2 regions of the Micromonospora sp. NPDC051543 genome follow, and region 2 is predicted to be linked to the other one. Evidence: riboswitches for the same ligand, from Rfam matches in the RefSeq annotation. Region 2 holds a riboswitch; the other holds the start of a gene.
What was found. A riboswitch is a leader RNA that binds a small molecule or an ion and turns the genes downstream of it on or off. The one in region 2 is predicted to bind S-adenosylmethionine.
Positions count from the first base shown of each region.

Region 1: linked by a shared signal. The riboswitch ahead of ACIA3K_RS16750 (ABC transporter substrate-binding protein) and the one ahead of thrC (threonine synthase) in region 2 are both predicted to bind S-adenosylmethionine.

Region 1 covers NZ_JBITDT010000008.1:164,069-174,639, reverse strand. Annotated here, with positions in the region: gene ACIA3K_RS16760 (amino acid ABC transporter ATP-binding protein) at 1-368, opposite strand, end outside; gene ACIA3K_RS16755 (amino acid ABC transporter permease) at 365-1,138, opposite strand; gene ACIA3K_RS16750 (ABC transporter substrate-binding protein) at 1,178-1,987, opposite strand; SAM riboswitch class IV at 2,338-2,449, opposite strand; gene ACIA3K_RS16745 (amino acid transporter) at 2,536-4,509, opposite strand; gene corA (magnesium/cobalt transporter CorA) at 4,676-5,806, shown strand; gene ACIA3K_RS16735 (hypothetical protein) at 5,814-5,999, opposite strand; gene ACIA3K_RS16730 (2'-5' RNA ligase family protein) at 6,203-6,718, opposite strand; gene ACIA3K_RS16725 (DUF664 domain-containing protein) at 6,797-7,306, shown strand; gene ACIA3K_RS16720 (SCP2 sterol-binding domain-containing protein) at 7,541-7,966, shown strand; gene ACIA3K_RS16715 (glycogen debranching N-terminal domain-containing protein) at 7,963-10,035, shown strand; gene ACIA3K_RS16710 (hypothetical protein) at 10,004-10,285, opposite strand; gene ACIA3K_RS16705 (DinB family protein) at 10,389-10,571, opposite strand, start outside.
Region 2 covers NZ_JBITDT010000004.1:200,888-211,458, reverse strand. Annotated here, with positions in the region: gene ACIA3K_RS08880 (ABC transporter permease subunit) at 1-348, shown strand, start outside; gene ACIA3K_RS08875 (DUF4232 domain-containing protein) at 338-940, opposite strand; gene ACIA3K_RS08870 (hypothetical protein) at 1,021-1,350, opposite strand; gene ACIA3K_RS08865 (hypothetical protein) at 1,393-1,896, opposite strand; gene ACIA3K_RS08860 (winged helix-turn-helix domain-containing protein) at 2,123-2,353, shown strand; gene ACIA3K_RS08855 (hypothetical protein) at 2,706-3,365, shown strand; gene ACIA3K_RS08850 (hypothetical protein) at 3,316-3,738, shown strand; gene ACIA3K_RS08845 (hypothetical protein) at 3,804-4,067, opposite strand; gene ACIA3K_RS08840 (DoxX family protein) at 4,453-4,896, shown strand; gene ACIA3K_RS08835 (ArsR/SmtB family transcription factor) at 4,962-5,267, opposite strand; gene ACIA3K_RS08830 (DMT family transporter) at 5,359-6,327, shown strand; SAM riboswitch class I at 6,395-6,530, shown strand; gene thrC (threonine synthase) at 6,541-7,827, shown strand; gene ACIA3K_RS08820 (GNAT family N-acetyltransferase) at 8,064-9,083, shown strand; gene paaN (phenylacetic acid degradation protein PaaN) at 9,134-10,571, shown strand, end outside.

The sequences.
Region 1 (10,571 bases), on a different contig from region 2:
GCGCGGGCGACCTGGACCGCCTCGTCCTGGCCGAGCTTGCGCAGTCGGCGCAGCGCCAGCGTGACGTTGCGCAGCACGCTCATGTGCGGGAAGAGGTTGAACTGCTGGAACACCATGCCGACCCGCTGGCGTAGCGCGTCCGGGTCGTCCCGCAGCACGCTGCGTCCGTCCAGCAGCACGTCGCCGCGGTCGGGTTCGATGAGGCGGTTGAGCGTACGCAGCAGGGTGGACTTGCCCGAACCGGACGGTCCGATCACGCAGGCCGTCGCGCCGCGGGGCACGGTCAGGTCGACGCCGCGCAGCACGCGGTTGGACCCGAAGGCGAGGTGGATGTCGCGCGCCTGCACGCTCACCGAGGTGGTGGTCATCGCCGGTCTCCCTGCGTCGTGGCGGGCAGCGCCGTGTCGTCGTCCTCGTCGTCCGGGGCGGTGGCCGGGCGACCGTCGCGCAGCCGCCGGTCGATCCAGTTGACGAGGTGTGTCAGCGGGACGGTCAACGCCAGGTAGAACAGGCCCGCCAGCAGCAGCGCGGATTCGTTCCCGGTGGTGGCCGCGTAGTCCTGCCCGATCCGGAACAACTCCCGCTGGCTGGCCACCAGGCCGAGGAAGTACACCAGGCTGGAGTCCTTGATCAGCGCGATGAGCTGGTTGACCCAGGCGGGCAGCACCCGCCGGATGCCCTGCGGGATGATCACCAGCCGCATCGCGTCGGTCCAGGAGAAGCCGAGCGCCCGGGCGCCCTCCAGTTGGGCGGCCTCCACCGACTGGATGCCGGAGCGGAAGATCTCCCCGATGTACGCGGCGGCGATCAGCGACAGCGCGAGGATGCCCAGCGGGTACGGGTCCGGCCCCCACACCCGCATCCCCAGCGGCGCCAACCCGACGCCGATCAGCAGGATCGTGGCCGCGGCCGGCAGCCCCCGGAACACGTCGGTGTAGACGCGCGCCGGCCAGCGTAGCCACCGACTGCGGGAGATGCCGGCCACGGCCAGCAGCAGACCGAACACCGTGCCGAGCAGGGCGGCGGAGACCGCCAGGATCAGCGTGTTGGGCAGCCCGACGGTCAGCATCTCGGGCAGCGCCTCGCGCATCGCGTCGACGTCGAAGAACGTCTCCCAGAGGGTGCTCAACGGATCCATCGTTCGCCTCTCCTACCGCCCTGCTCGCTCGTCACCGGGTCAGGACGCGGCCGACGCCGACGGCGCCGCGACCGTGCCGCTGCCCGGCTTGAAGTCCGCCGGGATCGGCCGGCCCGGGTAGTACTGGGCCTGCAACCGGCTCCAGGTGCCGTCGGCGATGACCTCGTCGAGGGCCTTGTTCAGCGCCTCGCGCAGCTTGTCGCTGCCCTTGGCGACGGCGTACGCGGTCGGTGCCGGGCTGAGCTGCTTGGCCGCCACGGTGATCTTGCCGTTGCTGTCGGCGGCGGACTTCTCGCCGATCTCGGCCGGTGCGATCCAGGCGTCGGCCGTGCCCGCCTTGAGCTGGTTGATCGCGCCGTTGTAGTCCGGCACGCGGACCGGGTCGAGCTGCTTGCCGGTGGCGTAGTCGTCCTGGACGGTGCCCTGCACCACCACGACACGCTCGCCGGTGAGCTGGTCGAACCCCTTGATCGGCGAGCCGGCCGGCACGTCCAGCCCGAAGTAGCCGAAGTCGTACCCGTTGCCGAAGTCGACGGTCTTCTTGCGCGCCTCGGTGATGGTGATCGAGGAGCTGCCGACGTCGAACTTGTGGTTGTTGACCTGGGAGAGCAGCGCGGAGAAGTCGGTGCCGACGAACTCCACCTTCAGGCCGAGCTTGCCGGCCACGGCGGTCAGCAGGTCGTTGTCGAAGCCGGTGAACTTGCCGTCCTTGAGGTACACGTTGGGCGGGGCGTCGGTAAGCGTGCCGGCCCGCAGCACACCCGGCTGCGCCAGACCGTACGGGTTCGGGCCGTCACCCCCCGAAGAGTCACCCCCGCCGCCGCAAGCACCCAGCAAACCAACGGTCAACAGAGAAACCCCAACAACAACAAATCGAGAAAAAGTACGCATAACTGACTCCAAAGGGATGCGTCGACCCCGTCGATCATGAAGTTGTTGCCACGACACGCCGGTCAGGCGGGCAACAACTTCATGATCGACGCAAAGGAGGGTCGAGAGGGTGGGGCGGGGTGGGGGCGGGGTGGGGGTGGGGCGGGGTGGGGGGTTAGCGCTTTAGGCGGCGGTACACGCCGCGCTGCGCATTCGCATCAGGTCCACGTGGAGGCGCCGGGTCAGGGCCGGCGTACGCCGGATGGCCGGTGCTGTGGGGCTGAGGATGTGCATACGGTCTCCCGGGTCTTGGTGCTGACCTGGGTGCCAGGCCACGCTTGCACCGACGTTCCGCCGGTGCCTGGTCTTCACCCGGGGCACCCCACCGCGGAGGAGGGTTGCCGGCCAGCGAGCCGGGGCTTCGCGCTGGCACTCATGACCTGCGCCGAGGCTAGCAGCAGGAACCGGTCGGTCGTCCAGCCGATATGACCACGCTCACCGGCCGCGACCCGCGCTCGGCGAGCCGGTCAACCGGCGTGCACGTGGGGTCGGCGCGTCTGGTCCGGCTCCTGACGGCGCAGGATCTCCCGCGTCACCGAGGCGATCTCGCCCTGCCCGAACGCCAGGTAACGCAGCACGTTGCGGGCCGGGCCGCCCTCGGTCCACTCGAAGTAGATGTGGGGGCGGCGCGTGCTGCGGTCGCGGATCTCCAGCAGCAGCGCGGCCAGCGCGTTGGGCACCGAGGAGCTGGCCAGGCTGAGCACCGGGAAACGGTCGTGCGCCACGCTGCCGCGTACCAGCAACCCCGTCTCGAAGTCCGACGGATCGGTGACCCGGACCTCGACGAAGATCACGTCGCTGTCGTCGGGGAAGTCGTTGTCCGCCATGGTCTGGGCCAGCTTGTCGCGGTACTCCGCGAGATCGCGGCGCTCCGGCTCGTGCGCGACCAGGCGGATGCGGCGTCCGGAGCGCTCGTCGATCATCGCGGTCGCCAGCTCGTCGAGCTCGACGTGGTCGACCCGCAGCTCGAACGCCCGCATCACCCGCGACAGCGCCGACACCAGGATCATCGCGCCGATGAAACAGGCGGCGATCTTCACGCCGTCCGGACGCTGCACCACGTTCGCCACGGTGGTGTAGACGAACACCACCGCGATGATCCCGAAAGCGACCGTGCGACCGCGCTGACGCCGCCGCCGCGCCGCGAGCGTCACGGCCGTCGCCGCCGAGGTGATCAACACCAGAACCCCGGTGGCGTACGCGCCGCCCTGCGCGTCGACGCTGGCGGAGAAAATGATCGTGATCAGGAATGCCACGCCGGTGAAGACCAGGACCAGCGGCCGGACCGCGCGGGCCCACGTCGGCGCCATGCCGTAGCGCGGCAGATACCGGGGTACGAGGTTGAGCAGCCCGGCCATCGCGGACGCCCCCGCGAACCAGAGGATCGCGATGGTGGAGAGGTCGTAGACGGTGCCGAACACACCGCCGAGATGCTGGTGGGCCAGGTAGGCCAGTGCCCGGCCGTTGGCGGCCCCGCCCGGCTTGAACGCCTCGGGCGGGATCAGCACCGTGGTGGTCACGCTGCTGGTGATCAGGAAGACGCTCATCGTCGCGGCGGCGGTGGTGAGCAGCCGCCGCGCGCCCCGGATGCGGCCCAGCGGCCGGTCCTCCGAGTCCTGCCGGTCTCCTCGGATGTGCGGCATCACCGCCACCCCGGTCTCGAAACCGGACAGGCCCAGCGCCAGCTTCGGGAACACGAGCAGGGACAGCGCGACCACCATCAGGGGATCCCCGTGTCCGGTGGTCAGGGCGTTCGTCCAGTCCCCGACCGCGCTCGGGTCGCTCACCACCCGCCACAGCGCGTCGGCGATCACCACCGCGTTCAGCGTCAGGTAGACCGCGACCAGGACGACGGCGATCCCGATGGCCTCGCCGAACCCCTTGAGGAACACCGCGCCGAGCAGCGCCACCAGCAGCAGCGTGACGGCGACCTCGTGACCCTTGAGGCCGCTGGGCAGGAACGGATTCTCGTCGAGGTGGGCGGTCGCGTCGGCCGCGGACAGGGTGATGGTGATGATGAAGTCGGTGGCCGCGAAGCCCAGCAGCACCAGCACGAACAGCTTGCCCGGCCAGTAGCTGAGCAGGCGTACGAGCATCGCGATCGAGCCCTCGCCGTGCGGGCTCTCCACCGCCACCCGCCGGTAGACGGGCAGCGCGCCCAGCAGCGTCACCAGCACCAGCACCAGGGTCGCCACCGGGGAGAGCGCCCCGGCGGCCAGCGCCGCGATCCCCGGCTGGTAGCCAAGCGTCGAGAAGTAGTCGACGCCGGTCAGGCACATCACCTTCCACCACGGGTGGTGCCGCTGCTCGGGTGGGCGGCCGCCCGGGCCCTGCGGCACGGGCTGCTGCGACTCGTCGGCGAGCAGCCACCGCCGTACCCGGTCGGTCCGCCGGCCGGCACGCCTGTTCACCTCCACCGGCGTCACCCCCGTCCCGCCCATGGTCACCGCGAGTATCCGCCGTGTGGTCGACGTCCGTCCGGCGGTGTGCGGAAACCGTCCGTCGGAGCACCGGCCCCGGGCCCCGGGTTTCGGGTCGGAAGCACCGGGGAAGCAGCGCCCCCGTCCCGAACCCCGGGCCGGGCAGCGCCGGGAGGGGAGCGGGCTCGTGGTTGGTGGCCGCCGCTTCCGCCGGGGCGACGGCTTCGGCCGCCAGCTCGACGAGCACGAGGCCCGGGTCGGTGCCGTCCCGCCCGCGCAGCCGGGGAGCCCGTCCGCCGGCCGACTGGTGGACAGCGCCGTCTACATCCGGGGACACCGGTTCGCCTCACCGGCCGGTCTCGCCGAGACGTACGCCTGCCTGCAGACGCAGGACCACGCGATGGCCTGGATCGGGTTGTACCGGCCCGACATCGACCAGATCTCCTCGCTGGCGCGCGAGTTCCGTCTGCACGACCTGGCGGTCGAGGACGCGATCAACGCCCACCAGCGGCCCAAGCTGGAACGGTACGGGCACACCCTGTTCGTGGTGCTGCGCGCCGCCCGCTACGACGACCTGCGGGAGGAGGTGGAGTTCTCCGAGCTGCACCTGTTCATCGGGCCCGGTTTCGTGGTCACGGTCCGGCACGGAGAGGCGCCCGACCTGGCCGCGGTACGACGTCGCATGGAGGCCGACGCGCCGATGCTCGCCCGGGGTCCCGAGGCGGTGCTGTACGCGATCCTGGACCAGGTCGTCGACGGGTACGCGCCGGTGGTCGCCGGGCTGGAGAACGACATCGACGAGATCGAGACCCAGGTGTTCGGCGGTGACCCGAATGCCAGCCGGCGCATCTACGGGCTCAGCCGGGAGGTCATCGAGTTCCAGCGGGCCGCCCGCCCACTGCTGGGCATGCTCGACTCCCTGGCGGCCGGCGCCGGCAGCTACGGCACCGACGAGGAGCTGCGCCGCTACCTGCGTGACGTCATCGACCACCTCACCCAGGTGGTGGAGCGGGTGGACGGGTTCCGGCACCTGCTGCAGAACATCCTGACCGTCAACGCCACCCTGGTCTCGCAGCAGCAGAACGAGGAGATGCGCAGCCTCACGGCGGCCAGCTACGCGCAGAACGAGGAGCTGAAGAAGGTCTCCTCGTGGGCCGCGATCCTGTTCGCCCCCACCCTGATCGGCACGGTGTACGGGATGAACTTCGTGCACATGCCCGAGTTGAGCTGGCGCTTCGGCTACCTGTTCGCGCTCCTGCTCATGGTGCTGGTCTGCGGCACCCTCTACCTGGTCTTCAAGCGCCGCGGCTGGTTGTGAACGACGCTCACTCGATGCCGCGCAGGATGTGCCGCTCGTCCTCAAGGTCGTCGTCGCCGGCGCCGATGCGACCGAGCAGCACGGCGGCGGCCCAGATGGTCAGTGGGGTGGCGGCACCGGTCATGCCACCGCCGGTGCGGTCGTGCTTGGTCTGGCTCCGCTCGCTCCGCGGTGGCCTGCGCTGAGCCTGCATGGGCCCTGCCTCTCCTCGTCGAAGCCGTCGCGGGCGACACGGTGTGCCCCGCGCGCCCGGCCGGGCGGCCCGCGCACGCGGGTCGCCACCGGTACGGCATCCACGTCGAACCATCCCACGATGGGCCGGATCCGCACCCCCTGTTTTCGGTTTCCCGACTCACGCCCGCCAAACCGGACAACTCGCCCGGCGGTCGGACCCGCTCAGCGCAGCGGGTGGGCGATACCACGGGCGTGGTCGGTGAGCGCCGCGCCGACCACTGTCGCCGTCAGCGGCAGCACCTCCAGACAGCGGCGCACCGCGGCGGCCATCAGCGTGTTCGGCACCCGCATGGACAGCGTGCAGTGCGGCACCCAGCGCCCCGGCTGGTAGTGCTCGACCAGTTCGATACCGGCGGCGGCGAGCCGGCCGTGCACCAGCCGGTGATGCGCCAGCAGCTCCCCCGTCGGCGTCGGACCGAGCCACAGCACCCGACCGACGAACTGCCCGGCGTGCTGGAAGTCGAGGCGCAGCGGGGCCGCCACGACCGTTTCGCCCAGCGCCTCGGCGACCTGCTCCGGGTCGAAGCGGGGCGCCACCGCGAGGGACACGTGCGGGCGGTGGCGTTGCTGGAGCAGCGAGCGCATGCTCTGCACGCCCTCGGCCTCCAGGGCGTCCCACAGCACCCGGATCCGCCGCGTGGCGTCCGGGTCCAGATACAGCTCCAGCGCGGCGACCACGTGATCACGGTAGCGGCCGAGGTTCGGCCGTCGGTGGCCGGCGGTACGGTGATCCAAGACCCACCAGGAGGCGTACCCGTGGACGTGAGTGACCTGCTGACCGAGACGTACGACCGGCTGCCCGACCTCGTCCGCGCGGCGGTCGACGGCCTCTCACCGGAGCAGCTGCGCTGGGCGCCCGCCGAGGGGGCCAACTCGATCGGCTGGCTCGTCTGGCACCTGACCCGCGTCCAGGACCACCACGTCGCCGACCTGCTCGACGCCGAGCAGATCTGGACCGGTGGCGACTGGGCCGGGCGGTTCGGCCTCGTCGCCGACCCGCACGACACCGGCTACGGTCACACGCCCGCCCAGGTCGCAGGGGTACGGCCGGAGAGCGCGCAGGCGCTCATCGACTACTACGGCGCCGTCTCGGCGCGTACCCGATCGTTTCTCGCCGGCTTGCGCCCGGCGGACCTGGACCGCATCGTCGACGAGTCGTGGGACCCGCCGGTCAGCCTCGGCGTGCGGCTGGTCAGCATCGCCGACGACGACGCGCAGCATGCCGGCCAGGCCGCCTACGTCCGTGGCCTGCTCGAGCGCGGCTGACCCACGGCGTCCGCCGGCCTCACGGCACGATCACGGCCCGGCCCCGAGTCCTCTCGCGATCTTGCAGTTTCTGCTGTCGATTCGCGTTCTCTCGACTGATATGTCGCCACCGAAACTGCAAGATCGCGGGGCGCAGCGCTTGCGGGGGCGCGGCGGGGTCGCGGTTCACCCGGTTCGGGTGAACTTCGCTCACCCTGGCGGGAGGGACTCTGCGGGGATGCGGGAGGGGATGTGATGGGCACGACGGCGACGAGCTACCTGGAGCACCTGGACGCGGGCCGGCCTTTCGACCTGCCCGAGGCGATGACCGGGACGCTCCGGCTGGACCTGCGCGACGACGGGTACACCGAGCACTGGTACCTGACCGTGGCGGACCAGCACATCCGGGTCAGCCGCTCGGCCGACGACGCGGACCTGGTCGTCCGCGCGCCCCGTGCGGTCTTCGACGAGTTGGTCAACGGTGCCCTGCCTCCGGGCACGGCGCTGCTGCGCAACGAGCTGACCCTGCGGGGCGACATGCGGCTGCTGTTGGTGCTGCGGCGTGTCCTGCCGGGGCCGAGGGGCGCCCGGCACCCGCGCGAGCTGGGGCGGGCCGCGTTGGCCCGGCGGAGCGCGCCGGCCGGGCGGGCGGCGACCGGCGGGCCGGACGGCCGGCCATGAGACAGGAGCTCGTGCACGTCCTCGCCGGCAACGTGTTCGCCATCAGCGACGCCCAGGGTGACGTCGAGGTGGATCCGCAGGCGCCCGTCGGGCTCTTCGCGTTCGACACGCGCTTCCTCTCACACTGGGTGCTGACCGTCGACGGGGAGCGGATCAACGCCCTCTCCCGGGACGAGATGACGTACTTCGAGACCCGGTTCTTCCTGGTGCCCGGCGCCGCGAGCCACTACGTCGACGCCGACCTGTCGATCATCCGGCACCGCTCGATCCACGAGTGCTTCCACGAGAAACTCACCGTGCTGAACCACTCGTCGGAGCCCGCCGAGCTGACCGTACGCATGGAGATGGGCAGCGACTTCGCCGACATCACCGAGATCGGGAACCTGCGGCGGCGGGGCGTACGGGTCGACGTCGACTCCGCGCGCCAACGGCTCACCCTGCGCTACGAGCGGCAGCGGTTCGTCCGCGAGACGACGGTCAGCAGCACCGCCGCGGTCGACGTCGACGAGGGCGGGATGACGTTCCGGATCCGCATCCCCCCGCACGGGCGGTGGGAGACCGACCTGCACGTCGTCCTTACCGTCGTCGGGGAGGGCGGCCAGGACATGCGCGCCAGCCTCCAGGCGCACCAGCGGGCCGTCCGCACCGGGATGCGGGAGGACCTGGCGGCCTGGCTGGACCGGGCGCCACGATTGGTGGCCGAGCGCGGGGGCCTGGAGGAGATGTACCGGGGGAGCCTCGCCGACCTGGCCGCGCTGCGGTACCGGCCACTGTCGACCTCCGAGCGCGTGCCCGTCGCCGGTCTCCCGTGGTCGATGGCCTTCCTGGGGCGGGACAGCATCATCACCTGCCTGGAGACGTTGGCGTTCACCCCGGAGTTGACGCCGGCCACGCTGCGGATGCTGGCCCTGTTGCAGGGCGGGCACCTCGACGACGAGCGTGAGGAGGAGCCCGGCAAGATCGTCTCCGAGCTGCGCTACGGCGAGTCGAGTGTCTTCGGCGAGCGACCGAGCGCGGTGTACTACGCCGCCGCGGACATCACCCCGTTGTTCGTCGTGCTGATCGACGAGTACGAGCGCTGGTCCGGTGACGCCGAGCTCGTCCGCGAGCTGCGCCAGCCGGCCCGGATGGCGCTGAACTGGATCGACGAGTACGGCGACATGACCGGTGACGGCTACGTGCGCTACCAGCGCCGCAACGAGCGCGTCGGCGCGGTCAACCAGTCCTGGAAGGACTCCTCGGACGCGATCATCGACGCGCAGGGACGGCTGCCCGAGTTCCCCCGCGCCACCTGCGAGTTGCAGGGTTACGCGTACGACGCGAAGCGGCGCGGCGCGCGGCTGGCCCGCGAGTTCTGGGGCGACCCGGAGTACGCCGACCGTCTCGACCGGGAGGCCGCGGCGCTCAAGGAGCGGTTCAACCGGGACTTCTGGCTGCCACACCGGGAGTACTACGCGCTGGCACTGGACCCGTACGGCGAACCGGTCGACGCCCTGTCGTCGAACATCGGGCACCTGCTGTGGAGCGGGATCGTCGCGGACGATCGGGCCGAGGCGGTCGCCGAGCACCTCCTGGGGCCCCAGCTCTTCAACGGCTGGGGCGTGCGGACGTACGCCGCCGGCCAGCGCCCGTACAACCCGGTGGGGTCGCACCTGGGGGCGGTGTGGCCGTCGGACAACGCCCTGATCGCCGCCGGGCTGCGGCACTACCGGTTCGACACGCACGCGGCCCGGATCGCGAGCGGCATCTTCGACCTGGCCCAGACGCTCGGCGGGGCGGTACCCGAGCTGATCGCCGGCTACGAACGGAGCTTGACGAAGTATCCGGTCCAGTTGCCGTCGGCCGGACGCCCGCAGTCGTGGTCCTCGGGAGGCCTGCTGATGCTGCTCGGCACCCTGCTGGGTCTGCGGCCGACCGGTGAGGACCTGCTGGTCAGGCCCGCTCTGCCCGCGGGGTTCGGCCGTGTCGACCTGCTCGGCGTTCCCGGGCGCTGGGGCCGCATCGACGCGTACGCCGGCGAGCGCTCCACCCAGCCGGTCAGGCCCCAGACGTCCCCGTTCCGGTCCTGAGATCGGCGGCCGTGGCGTCCTTCTCCTTTACGGGCGCCTCCCGCTGGACCGGGGGAGACCGGTGGCGTTGCGCCTGGACCTGGCGGAAGCCCTGCACGGCGCTGCCCAGACCGGCCAGCTCGCCGGGCCGGGCAGCGGCGCGGGCCGCCGTCAGCAGCAGCCCGACCGGATGCGTGCCGACAAACTCGCCGACGGGTAGACCGCCGAGCAGCAGCTCGGCGGTCTCGCCGTCCATCCGGTCCGCGTTCATCTCGTGTCCCTCAGCGTCGCCCTGTCGGGCGATGTCACATCCGCTCGCGCCCAGGATCGGAGAACACGACGTGAACGCGGGCCGGTGACCGCCGGATCGCGGGTCAGCCCATGGTCTTTGCCCCGTCGATCGCCTCCCGGAGGATGTCGGCGTGCCCGGCGTGCTGGGACGTCTCGGCGATCAGGTGCAGCAGGACCCGCCGCACCGTCCAACTCGCGCCCGGCTCGAACCAGGGTGCCTGCGGCAGCGGGTGCGCCGCGTCCAGGTCGAGGGTGGCGATCAGCTC
Region 2 (10,571 bases):
GGCGAGGGGCTGCTCCGGTTGCTGGCCGTGCTCGGCTACCTGGCGGTCGTACTCCTGGTGGTGGCCGGCCTGGCGTTCCTGCTGTCGGTGACGACGGACGCCGCGCTGGGCGCGGTCGGCGGAGCGGTCCTGCTGTGGATCCTGTCCAGCATCCTGGACCAGATCACCGCCCTGGGCGGGCTGCGGGACTTCCTGCCCACCCACTTCAGCACCGCCTGGCTCGGGTTGCTGTCCACCCCGGTGCAGACCGACGACGTGGTGCGCGGCACCATCTCGGCGATCAGCTACGCGACGCTGTTCTGGGGGTTGGCGTTCTGGCGCTTCACCCGCAAGGACATCACGTCGTAGGCGTCCGCCAGGCGCTGACGCCGATCCGTCCGGTGTTGCCCACGTCGACCGGGCCGTGCGGGTCGACCTCCTCGGCCGGCTGACCGGCGGCGGGCGCCACCGACAGGTACGCCCCGTCGGTGGCGACCACCGTCGAGTCGGTGACCAGGTTGCGCCAGAGGACGCTGGCGATGGCCCGTTCGCCGGGTGCGAGGGTGATCTCGCGGGGCGGCTGGTCGTAGCCCGACGTGATGTCCTTCGCCCCGTTCTGCACCGCCAGGATGATCGGCTTGCGCTGCTCGTCGAGGACCCACACCGTCGGGTACCCGTTCAGGCGGTACGGGCGGTCACCGCAGTTGACAAGCTCCAGGCCGAGGGCGCGCAGCCCCATCGCGGCGTCCCCACCGGTCGACCGGATCCGGACCCCGGATGGCAGGCACTCGGCCACCGGGGCCGTGCTCGCCGACGCGCTCGCGCTGGGAGCGGCTGCGGGAGGTGGGCCGGTCGGGTCCCCGCCCTGCCCGGCGTGATCGCGGGGGACGCAAGCGCTGAGCGCGAGAACCAGCATGGTCGCCGCGCCGACCCGTCGCCCGATGGAATTCCGGAAGATCATCCCGCGATCCTCGCGCACCGAGGTGGCCAGCCGCTGCCCGGCTGTCGTCGCTCGCTCTGGTGCGACCTGCCATCCCCTGCTCAGGCAATGTCGAGCTGCCCCAGATCCGGGGCGTCGCTGCTGGTCGCCGTCCGCCGTCGGAACCTGCCGGGCCGAGCCTCGCACGACTCACCGAGGTGGTCGGTGGGCAGGGCGCAGCGGGCACCGCCGGGCAGTCGGTGGTCGCACCAGACCCGGGTGCGCACGACCTGGCGATCATCCTCGCTCAGCGTCGTCTCGCCGAAGTCGATCGCGGTGACGTGCCCGAGCGAGTCACGCAGCGCCTCGGCCAGCGCCCGCGCGCCGTCGACGCTGGTCAGCGTGGTGGGTAGGTGAACGATCCAGCGTGGCGGTACCTCGTACTCCGTCATGGTTCTCTCCCTGGCTCGGGCGGCGCCGTCCTGGGCCCGGCGTTAGTTGGTCGCTCCGGACAACCCTTCGGTGTACGACGTCAGCGCCTCCACGGCCGCCGTCAGGCTCTCGGCCATCCGGTCGAGCTGTTCGGCGGCCCGGGACCACTGCCCACTCGCTGCCTCGGCGGCCAGGTCGGGCTGGTTGGCGTCGGCGAGCTGCTGGCGAGCCGTGGTGATCCGCGCCGGAAGCTGACCGACCCGCGCGGCGGCGGCACTGAACTGGTCGCGGGCGGTGTCCAGCACCTCGACCAGGTCGCCGATGCTGGGCTGGCCGGTCGTGGTGCGTAGCCGGCTCACACCGTCGCTGAGCTGCCGTTCCGCGTCGCCGGCCAGGTCGAGCGCGTCGTCCCCGCGACGCCGCGCGTGCCGGATCGCCGGATGGGCACAGCCGGCGCTTGTCCGCTCCAGCAGGACGGTCGCGGCGGCCACCGCGAGGTACATCTCGCGCAGCTCGCCGGCCACCTGCTCGACCTCCCAGGCGGCGCTCGCTTCGGTCACGGTCACGGGGGCCTCCTCTCGGATCGATGGGTGCCGGAGCAGCGCGACAACCAGCTCAGATGGGGAACATCCGAGCCGTCCTGCGCGCTGCCCCGGCAGGGGGAACCGCCCAGTGCCTAGCTGGAAGTTCCTCTTCCCAGCTTTACCGGTAATGCCGGTAAAGTCAACGATGCGCTTGAGGTGACTCGCGTCGTCGTGATCAGATGGGCATGCCTAGCTGGGAGTACCTTGCATGCCCACACCACGGAAGTTCGAGCCGCACTACCGGCGGATCATCGCTGACATCAGAAGGCGTATCGCCGACGGCGAGTGGCCGCCTGGGCACAAGCTGCCGTCCACCAAAGAGTTGGCGGACCTGTACAACGTCGGTAGCCAGTCGACGGTGCGGCAAGCCATCACGATCTTGATTGAGACTGGTGAGTTGTACGGCCATCAAGGACTGGGCGTCTTCGTGGCTGAATAACCTCAGCTCGGGACTGCGATACACGTCGATACTCGATACCGTCACCAGGTGTATTTCAACCGAGGGCGGCTTGCCCGATGAGCATCGCCGAGCTGAAGGCGACCCTCGGTGCCGCCATCGAGTCCGCCCGCCAAGGGCGCCGAACCCTCGATCAGGCGATTGCTGAGGCCGAATCAGCGGCCAGCGAAGCGGCCCGAGTCCTCCGAGGCAGTCGGCATGCCGAGGTGACGCGGACTCACGGTGCACTCCTTTCCGCCCAAGCTGAGGTAGAACCGACTCGCCGCCGCTTCGATGCCGTTGCCGAGAAGGTAGGCGACTACCGCTCGCGGCTGGGATGACCAGCGTAGGCGAGGTGGTCGCGCAGCTCGTGGCGATACGAGCAAGCCTCGACAGCGCAGTGGTGAGAGCGTCGCGCGCGCGGGCGGACGCCGAACAGGCGCTCGCGCACCTGGCCGAGGCTCTCCAGGGTGGCACCAATCAACGGCTGGCAGCCGCTGCCGCAGATGCCGAAGTCGCCAGGGACAAAGCAGGTCGCTACGCGCGGCTGCTGGCCGACGCTGCCCGGCACATCAGCGCCTACGTAAACGTCATCGCTCCCGGCGCCGCACCAGTCGACCCGTCAGTCGACGCCTCCACGCCCTCCGGCGAGCGTCTGGTCACCGAGGCCGAAGCCCGCGGCAGCAAAGCCGACATCCTGTGGCGACGGCAGGTCCAGAAGGCGGACGACGCCGAAGACGCCTTGAAGAAGAGCGAGAGTGGCGCGAAGGAGTTCTACAAGTTCCTGAGGCAGGACAATGGCGGCGGATCGAGTACTGGCACTGCCTCGCCGGGACCGGCTCAAGCTTCTCCCCAGATCGACAACCCCGTGACGGCGCTGGTGATGGCGGCCGGTGCGGTGGCGGTCATTGCCAAAGCGATGTGGAACTATGGCCACACTCGACGAGCGAGGAGACGGGACAGCGATGATCAAGTCCGACCTGATCGAGTACGTCCGGACGATGATCCGGAGTGACTACGCTGCCAACGAGTCCGTCGGTGCCCGGCTCGATGCCGAGGGCTGGGACGGCTTCCCACGGTTCCTTGCCGCTCTGTTCTTTGTGGCGGTCGACCGACGATTTGGCGAGACCGCAGACCGGGTCGGAGTGATCAAGTTTGTCGCAGAGTTGCGAGCCCAGTACGAGGGCGGCCCTGAGATCCGGGCCGACGACGCTGAATCATTGATCCTGGCAACCATCGACCCCTCGCTTGACTACACGGTCAGCCCCGAAATGATCGGGCGGATCCAGGCGGCGACGGTCCAGAAGATCTTTACTGAAGAAGGTCTCGTCGACTCCGCGCTAGACACCCTGCTCTTAGAGGCAGCCCACCTCGCATCGCGGGACTAGCGCCTGAGCCCGCGCTCCGCGTGTGATCGGCGCAGACAACCGGCTCGAGATGCTGTAACCCTCATCTACCCGAGGACGCTCATGTAGTTTCGGGCGGCCTGCGAACTGCCCTGGAGCAGCGTCATCGCCTCCACGAGGCGTTGCTTGCCCTGCTCGGCGCGGGCGATCGCTTCGGCCAGCGCTGGATGTCCGGTGCCGGCGGCTACAGCCCGAAGTCTCGCCACGGTCTGCTCGGTTGCCTCGACGGCGGCGCGAATCTGCTGCTGGGTGGCGTTTCCTTGCTCCGCAGCCTGTGCAAGCGCCGCCTTGACTTCCTCGATGCTCGCCATGCGCGCCTCCCGACCTTCGATGCGAAGCGATGTTGCGCCGCGTGTCGGAGCGGACACTATCCGACATCTGCGCGCTGCCGGAGTCCCGGCTGCCAGGTCGAGGCGGCGGCCCCGCGCCCCCTCGGTGGCAGCGCTTGCCCCACTTCCGGGGCAGCTCGACAGGGTGTACGGGTACCCCGCCAGGCGGTACGTTGAGGGCTCGGGAGCGCTCCCAAAGTCGGTGACGACGACTGCGCGGGCGGTCAAAACAGGGCAAATCGCGGCTTCGGCCCCGTACGCTTCAGGTTCTCCCGCCGGGGATTTTCCCACTAGCAAGGAATTTATTAACATCGATGGATTGAGGCCCCACCATGGAAGAGATCTGTTCCCTTCGATGGAGGTCTCCATGAACGTCTCTCGGCTCGGCGGGCCGACCCTGTCCCTCTTCCGCATCGTGATCGGCCTGCTGTTCACGCTGCACGGCCTCGCGTCGGTCTTCGGGTTGTTCGGCGGCAACTCGACGACCGGCAAGGCCATACCGCTCGGCACCTGGCCGGGCTGGTGGGCCGCCCTGATCCAGCTCATCTGCGGCGCGCTGGTGCTGGTCGGACTCTTCGCCCGACCCGCCGCGCTTCTCGCGTCCGGCTCGATGGCGTACGCCTACTTCGTCGTGCACCAGCCGGACGACCTGCTGCCGCTACGCAACGGCGGTGAGCTGGCAGCCCTCTTCTGCTGGTCGTTCCTGCTGGTCGCGACGCTCGGCTCGGGCCCGTGGGCGCTCGACTCGTTGCTCTTCAAGCGGCGTGCCGAGGTGCCGTCGATGGCCGAGCCCAGCCCGGTGAACGCCTGACCGACCCGTAACGCGCGTCGCCGGAGCCTCGGCGTGTCGGCTCCGGCGACGCGTGCGTGGACGGTTCAGGCCGCAGGGCGGGGGGTGAGGACCGCGTCCAGGAGGCCGGGGTAGAGCTTGTCCACCTCATCGCGGCGCAGTCGGACCAGGCGGCTCGTGCCGGCGGCCCGGGTGCGGGTCAGCCCGGCCTCGCGCAGCACCTTGAGGTGGTGGCTGCGGGTCGCCTTCGAGACGCCGAAGTCGAAGCTGCCGCAGGCCGCCTCGCCGCCCTCGGCAAGCGCCCGGATGATCTGTAACCGCACGTCATCGGCGAGCGCGGCCAGTACGGCGGTGACCGGTACGGCGGTCAGGTCGGGTTCGTGCGGCTCCATGTGACCAGTCTAACCCTTGTTCGACAACGATCGAACAACACCCTAAGGTCGGTGTCGTTGGTTCGAAGATACTCGAACATTGGAGCTGACGATGCGATCCCGCGCCGCCGCCTACCCGTTGCTCGCCGCGCTCGCCTGGGGTGCGATGTTCCCGATCCTGGCCACCGCGCTGGCGAGGGTCGACCCGCTCAACCTGACCACCGCCCGCTATCTGTTCGCCGCCGTCATCCTGGTCGGCATCCTGCTGCTCCGCGAGGGGTCTGCCGCGCTGCGCCTCGGCGGTCGGGGAGTCGAGGTGGTGGTGCTGGGTGTCGTCGGCTTCGCCGGCTTCAACCTGCTCACCAACCTGGCGCTCGAACACGCCGCCCCGCAGCAGATCTCCCTGTTCGTCGCGACCACCCCGATCATCACCCAACTGGTCCGGTGGGCCCGGGACGGCGTACGGCCGAAGCCTCTCCTGCTGGTCCTCTCCCTGGTGGCGCTCCTCGGCGTCGGCCTGGTGATCACGCGCGGGAGCCTGGCCGGGCTCGGCCAGTTCGGTCTCGGCGGCCTCATGATGATCGGCGCGGTGCTCGGCTGGGCCATCTACACCCACGGCGCGACCCGGTTCGGCGCCTGGTCACCGCTGCGCTTCACCACGCTGACCGCGCTCGCCGGCACGGCCGCCATGCTGGTCGCCAGCATCGGCGCCGACGCCGTCGGGTGGCAGCACGCGCCGGCCGCCGCCGACCTGGTGGCGGTCACCCCACAACTGGCGTACGCCGTGCTCGTCGCCGCCGTCGTCGCGGTGCTGGCCTGGAACACCGGTGTGCAGCGGCTGGGCGCGGCCAACGCCGCCCTGTTCATGAACCTCGTCCCGGTGACCACGTTCGTCGTGCAGATCGCCCGTGGCTACCGACCGGAGGGGGTCGAACTGGCCGGCGCGGCGATCACCATCGCCGCCCTGGTCGCCGCGAACCTCGCGGCGCGCACCCGGCCCCGGCCCTCGTCGCCGCCCCGGGCGACGGCTGTCACCGATCCCGTGGCAGTGGTCGACCAGGTGGCGGTGGCCGCCCGCTGACCCACTGGCTGGGATGCCCGGTGGAGGCGCCGGGCAACGTTGCCTAGACTCGACGGCACAACTGCATACCTCATCCAGAGGGGCTGAGGGATACGGCCCGACGACGCCCCGGCAACCACCCCGCGCGCTCACCGCTGAGCGACCCGCGGGGCAGGTGCCAATTCCGTCCCCGCCGCACCGTGCGATGCGGGGAAAGATGAGAGGACTCTCGACATGACGTCGACGCTCGCCGCCTCCGGGATCGACACCTCCGCCAGCCCCGCCCGCGCCCTCGTCTGCCGCGCCTGTTCGGCCCGCTACCCGCTCGCCGCCCAGCACGCCTGTTACGAGTGTTTCGGCCCGCTGGAAGTCGACTACGACACCGCGGCCCTCGCCACGGTCACCCGCGAGCAGATCGAGGCCGGCCCGAACAACATCTGGCGGTACGCCGCGCTGCTGCCCGCCGGGCAGGACCCGGCCAGCCGGGTCACCCTCGACCCGGGTCTGACCCCGCTGGTGGCGGCGCCGCAGCTCGCCGCCGAGCTGGGCATCACCGCTCCGCTCTGGGTCAAGGACGACAGCGCCAACCCGACCCACTCGTTCAAGGACCGAGTGGTCTCGGTGGCGCTGACCGCCGCGAAGGCGCTCGGGTTCAGCCGGTTCGCCTGCGCCTCCACCGGCAACCTCGCCAACTCGGTGGCCGCGCACGCCGCCCGCGCCGGTGTGCCCTCGATCGTCTTCATCCCCAGCGACCTGGAGCAGGGCAAGGTCATCACCACCGCCGTGTACGGCGGCGAACTGGTCGCCATCGACGGCTCGTACGACGACGTCAACCGGCTCTGCGGCGAGCTGGTGGAGACCGACGAGTTCGAGGACACGGCGTTCGTCAACGTGAACGTCCGGCCGTACTACGCGGAAGGCTCCAAGACCCTCGGGTACGAGGTGGCCGAGCAGCTCGGCTGGCGCATCCCCGCCCAGGTGGTCATCCCGATGGCCAGCGGCGAACTGCTCACCAAGATCGACAAGGCCTTCTCCGAGCTGGTCGAGATCGGCCTGGTCGAGGCCCCGGCGGGCGGCTGGAAGGTCTTCGGGGCGCAGTCGGCCGGCTGCAACCCGATCGCGACGGCCCTGCACGCCGACACCGACACGATCATCCCGGTCAAGCCCACCGGCATCGCCAAGTCGCTCAACATCGGCGACCCGGCCGCCGGCCTCTACGCCCTGGAGGCGGTGCGCCGCACCGGCGGGTGGATGGAGTACGCCGACGACGACGAGATCCGCGCCGGCATCCGCGACCTGGCCCGTACCACCGGGGTGTTCGCCGAGACGGCGGGCGGCGTCACCGCGGCGGTGCTCCGCAAGCTGGTCGAGTCCGGCCGGCTCGACCCCACGGCGGAGACGGTCGTCTTCAACACCGGCGAAGGTCTGAAGACGATCGACGCGGTGGCCGCCCAGGTCGGCCCGACCCACCAGATCAAGCCGTCCCTGCGTGCCGCCCGCGACGCCGGTCTGCTCGGCTGAATCCACCGGGTGACTGGATTTTCGCTGTGAGTGTGGAAAACCCGCCGCTCAGGACTTGACGGCAGGAACCGGACGGCGCAAGATGCTCCGTGCGGGAGGGCATTTCGCCGAAGACTTTTGAAGTTCTTGCGACCCAACGCCGGAGGCGTTGTGCGAGTGCCCCTCCCGACCACGTTCGACAGGGCCAGCGAAAATTCGCTGGCCCTGTCGCTTTTGCTCCTGCCAGGCTCGCCCACATGAGCATCACGATCGCGCCGTTCGACGGCACCGACCGGACCGCGGTCGACGAGGCGTACCGGATCGGAGCGGCGGCCACCGAGGCCGATCTGCCCGACTTCCCGCCGTCCTGCCGGCAACGCTTCGACGCCCAATTCCACACCCCGATGCCCGGCACCCGTTCCCTCTGGGCGCTGGCCCGGCTGGACGGGGTGCCCGCCGGTTACCTTCAGCTCGACCTGCCGCAGCTCGACAACCCCGACAACGCCACCACCGAGCTGACGGTCCGTCCGGACCTGCGTCGCCGGGGCGTCGGTCGGGCCCTGCACGAGTACGGGGTACGCCTGCTGCGCCAGCACGGCCGCAAGCGGGTCGTCGCCATGGCTGTCGCCGCGCTGCCCGGCGGTCCGGCCCGACCGGTGGCGGGCGCGGCGTTCGCCACCGCGATGGGGGCGCACTCCGCGCTGGTCGAAGTGCGCCGCCGGCTGGACATCGCCGACATCGACCGGGTCGCCCTGCGGGCGGCGCTGGCCGAGGCCAAGCCCCGCGCCGAGGGCTACCGGTCCGTCACCTGGCAGGGCAACACCCCGCCGGAGTACGTGGCGGACATCGCCTACCTGGACGGCCGGCTGCTGATGGACGCGCCCATGGGCGACGTGCAGTGGGAGCCGGAGCAGGTCGACGCCGAGCGCATCCGGGGCAACGAACGCGCCCTGGACGCCCGGGGCCGGCGGCGCTACCACCTCGCCATGCGACACGAGGCGTCCGGCCGGCTGGTCGCCTGGACCCTGCTCGACGTGGGCGCCTCCGCCGACTGGCACGCGTACCAGCAGATCACCCTCGTCGACCCGGCCCACCGTGGTCACCGGCTGGGCCTCATCGCCAAGGCCGAGAACCTGCACCACCTGCTGACCCACGAGCCCGCCGTACGCGTCATCGACACCTGGAACGCGGCGAGCAACAGCTACATGGTGGCGATCAACGAGCAGCTCGGATTCCGCCCGGTGGATGCCTGGGACAACTGGCAGCTCACCCTCTGACGGGTATCCGCCGCTACTGTTCGCGGAGCTCCGTCATGCATGATGGCCGCATGACGGAGACCCCGCATCCCCTGTACGACAGGCACGCCGACACCCTCAACCGTGCGCTGACCGCGATCACGGAGCGGGGCTACTGGTCCGCCTATCCCGAGTCCCCCAGCCCCCGCGTGTACGGCGAGACCGCCGCCGCCGACGGCAAGGCCTCCTTCGAGGCGTACCTCGGTGCTGACTTTCCCCTCGACCAGCCCGGCGCCGGCGAGCGGATCGCCACCGAGACGAGCCCGTTCGGCGTCGACCTGGCGGTGCGGTACCCGCACGCCGGCACCGACGAGCTGGTCGCCGCCGCGTCCGCCGCGCTGCCGGCCTGGCGCGACGCCGGCCCGCAGGCCCGCATCGGCGTCTGCCTGGAGATCCTCGACCGGCTGCACAAGCACATCTTCGAGCTGGCCAACGCGGTGCAGTTCACCAGCGGGCAGGCGTTCGTGATGGCCTTTCAGGCCGGTGGCGCGCACGCGCTGGACCGGGCGCTGGAGGCGCTGGCGTACGCGTACGCCGAGATGACCCGGCACCCGGGCACGGCCGGCTGGGAGAAGGCCGCCGGCAAGGGCGACCCGCTGCGGATGATCAAGACGTTCCACGTGGTCCCGCGTGGCGTGGCGCTGGTGATCGGGTGCAACACCTTCCCGACCTGGAACTCGTACCCCGGACTGTTCGCGTCGCTGGTCACCGGCAACCCGGTGATCGTGAAGCCGCACCCGCGCGCGGTGCTGCCGCTGGCGATCACCGTGAAGTACGCCCGGGAGGTGCTCGCCGAGGCCGGCTTCGACCCGAACCTGGTCCTGCTGGCGGCCGAGGCCCCCGGTGAGAAGCTCGCCAGCGACCTGGCCCTGCACCGGGCCGTCAAGATCGTCGACTTCACCGGTTCCACCGAGTACGGCGACTGGCTGGAGACACACGCCCGGCAGGCGTCGGTCTACACCGAGAAGGCCGGCCTGAACACGGTCGTCATCGACTCCACCGACGACTTCGCCGGCATGTGCCGCAACCTCGGGTTCACGCTGACCCTCTACAGCGGGCAGATGTGCACCACCTCGCAGAACATCCTCATCCCGGCCGGCGGCATCGAGACCGACCAGGGGCACAAGAGCTTCGACGAGGTGGCCGGCGGGATCGCGGCGGCGATCGGCAAGCTGACCGCCGACCCGGCCCGTGGTGTCGAGCTGACCGGCGCCATCGTCAACGACGGGGTGCTGGAGCGGCTGGCCGAGGTCACCAAGGTCGGCGAGCCGGTGCTGGAGTCGCGGACGGTGGCGCACCCGTCGTACGCCGACGCGGTGGTGCGTACCCCGACGATCGTGAAGCTGACCGCGGACGACGCGCAGACGTACGGCCGGGAGTGGTTCGGGCCGATCTCCTTCGCCATCGCGACCGACTCCACCGCGCACAGTCTGGAGCTGATGCGCCGGACCATCGGTGAGAAGGGCGCGC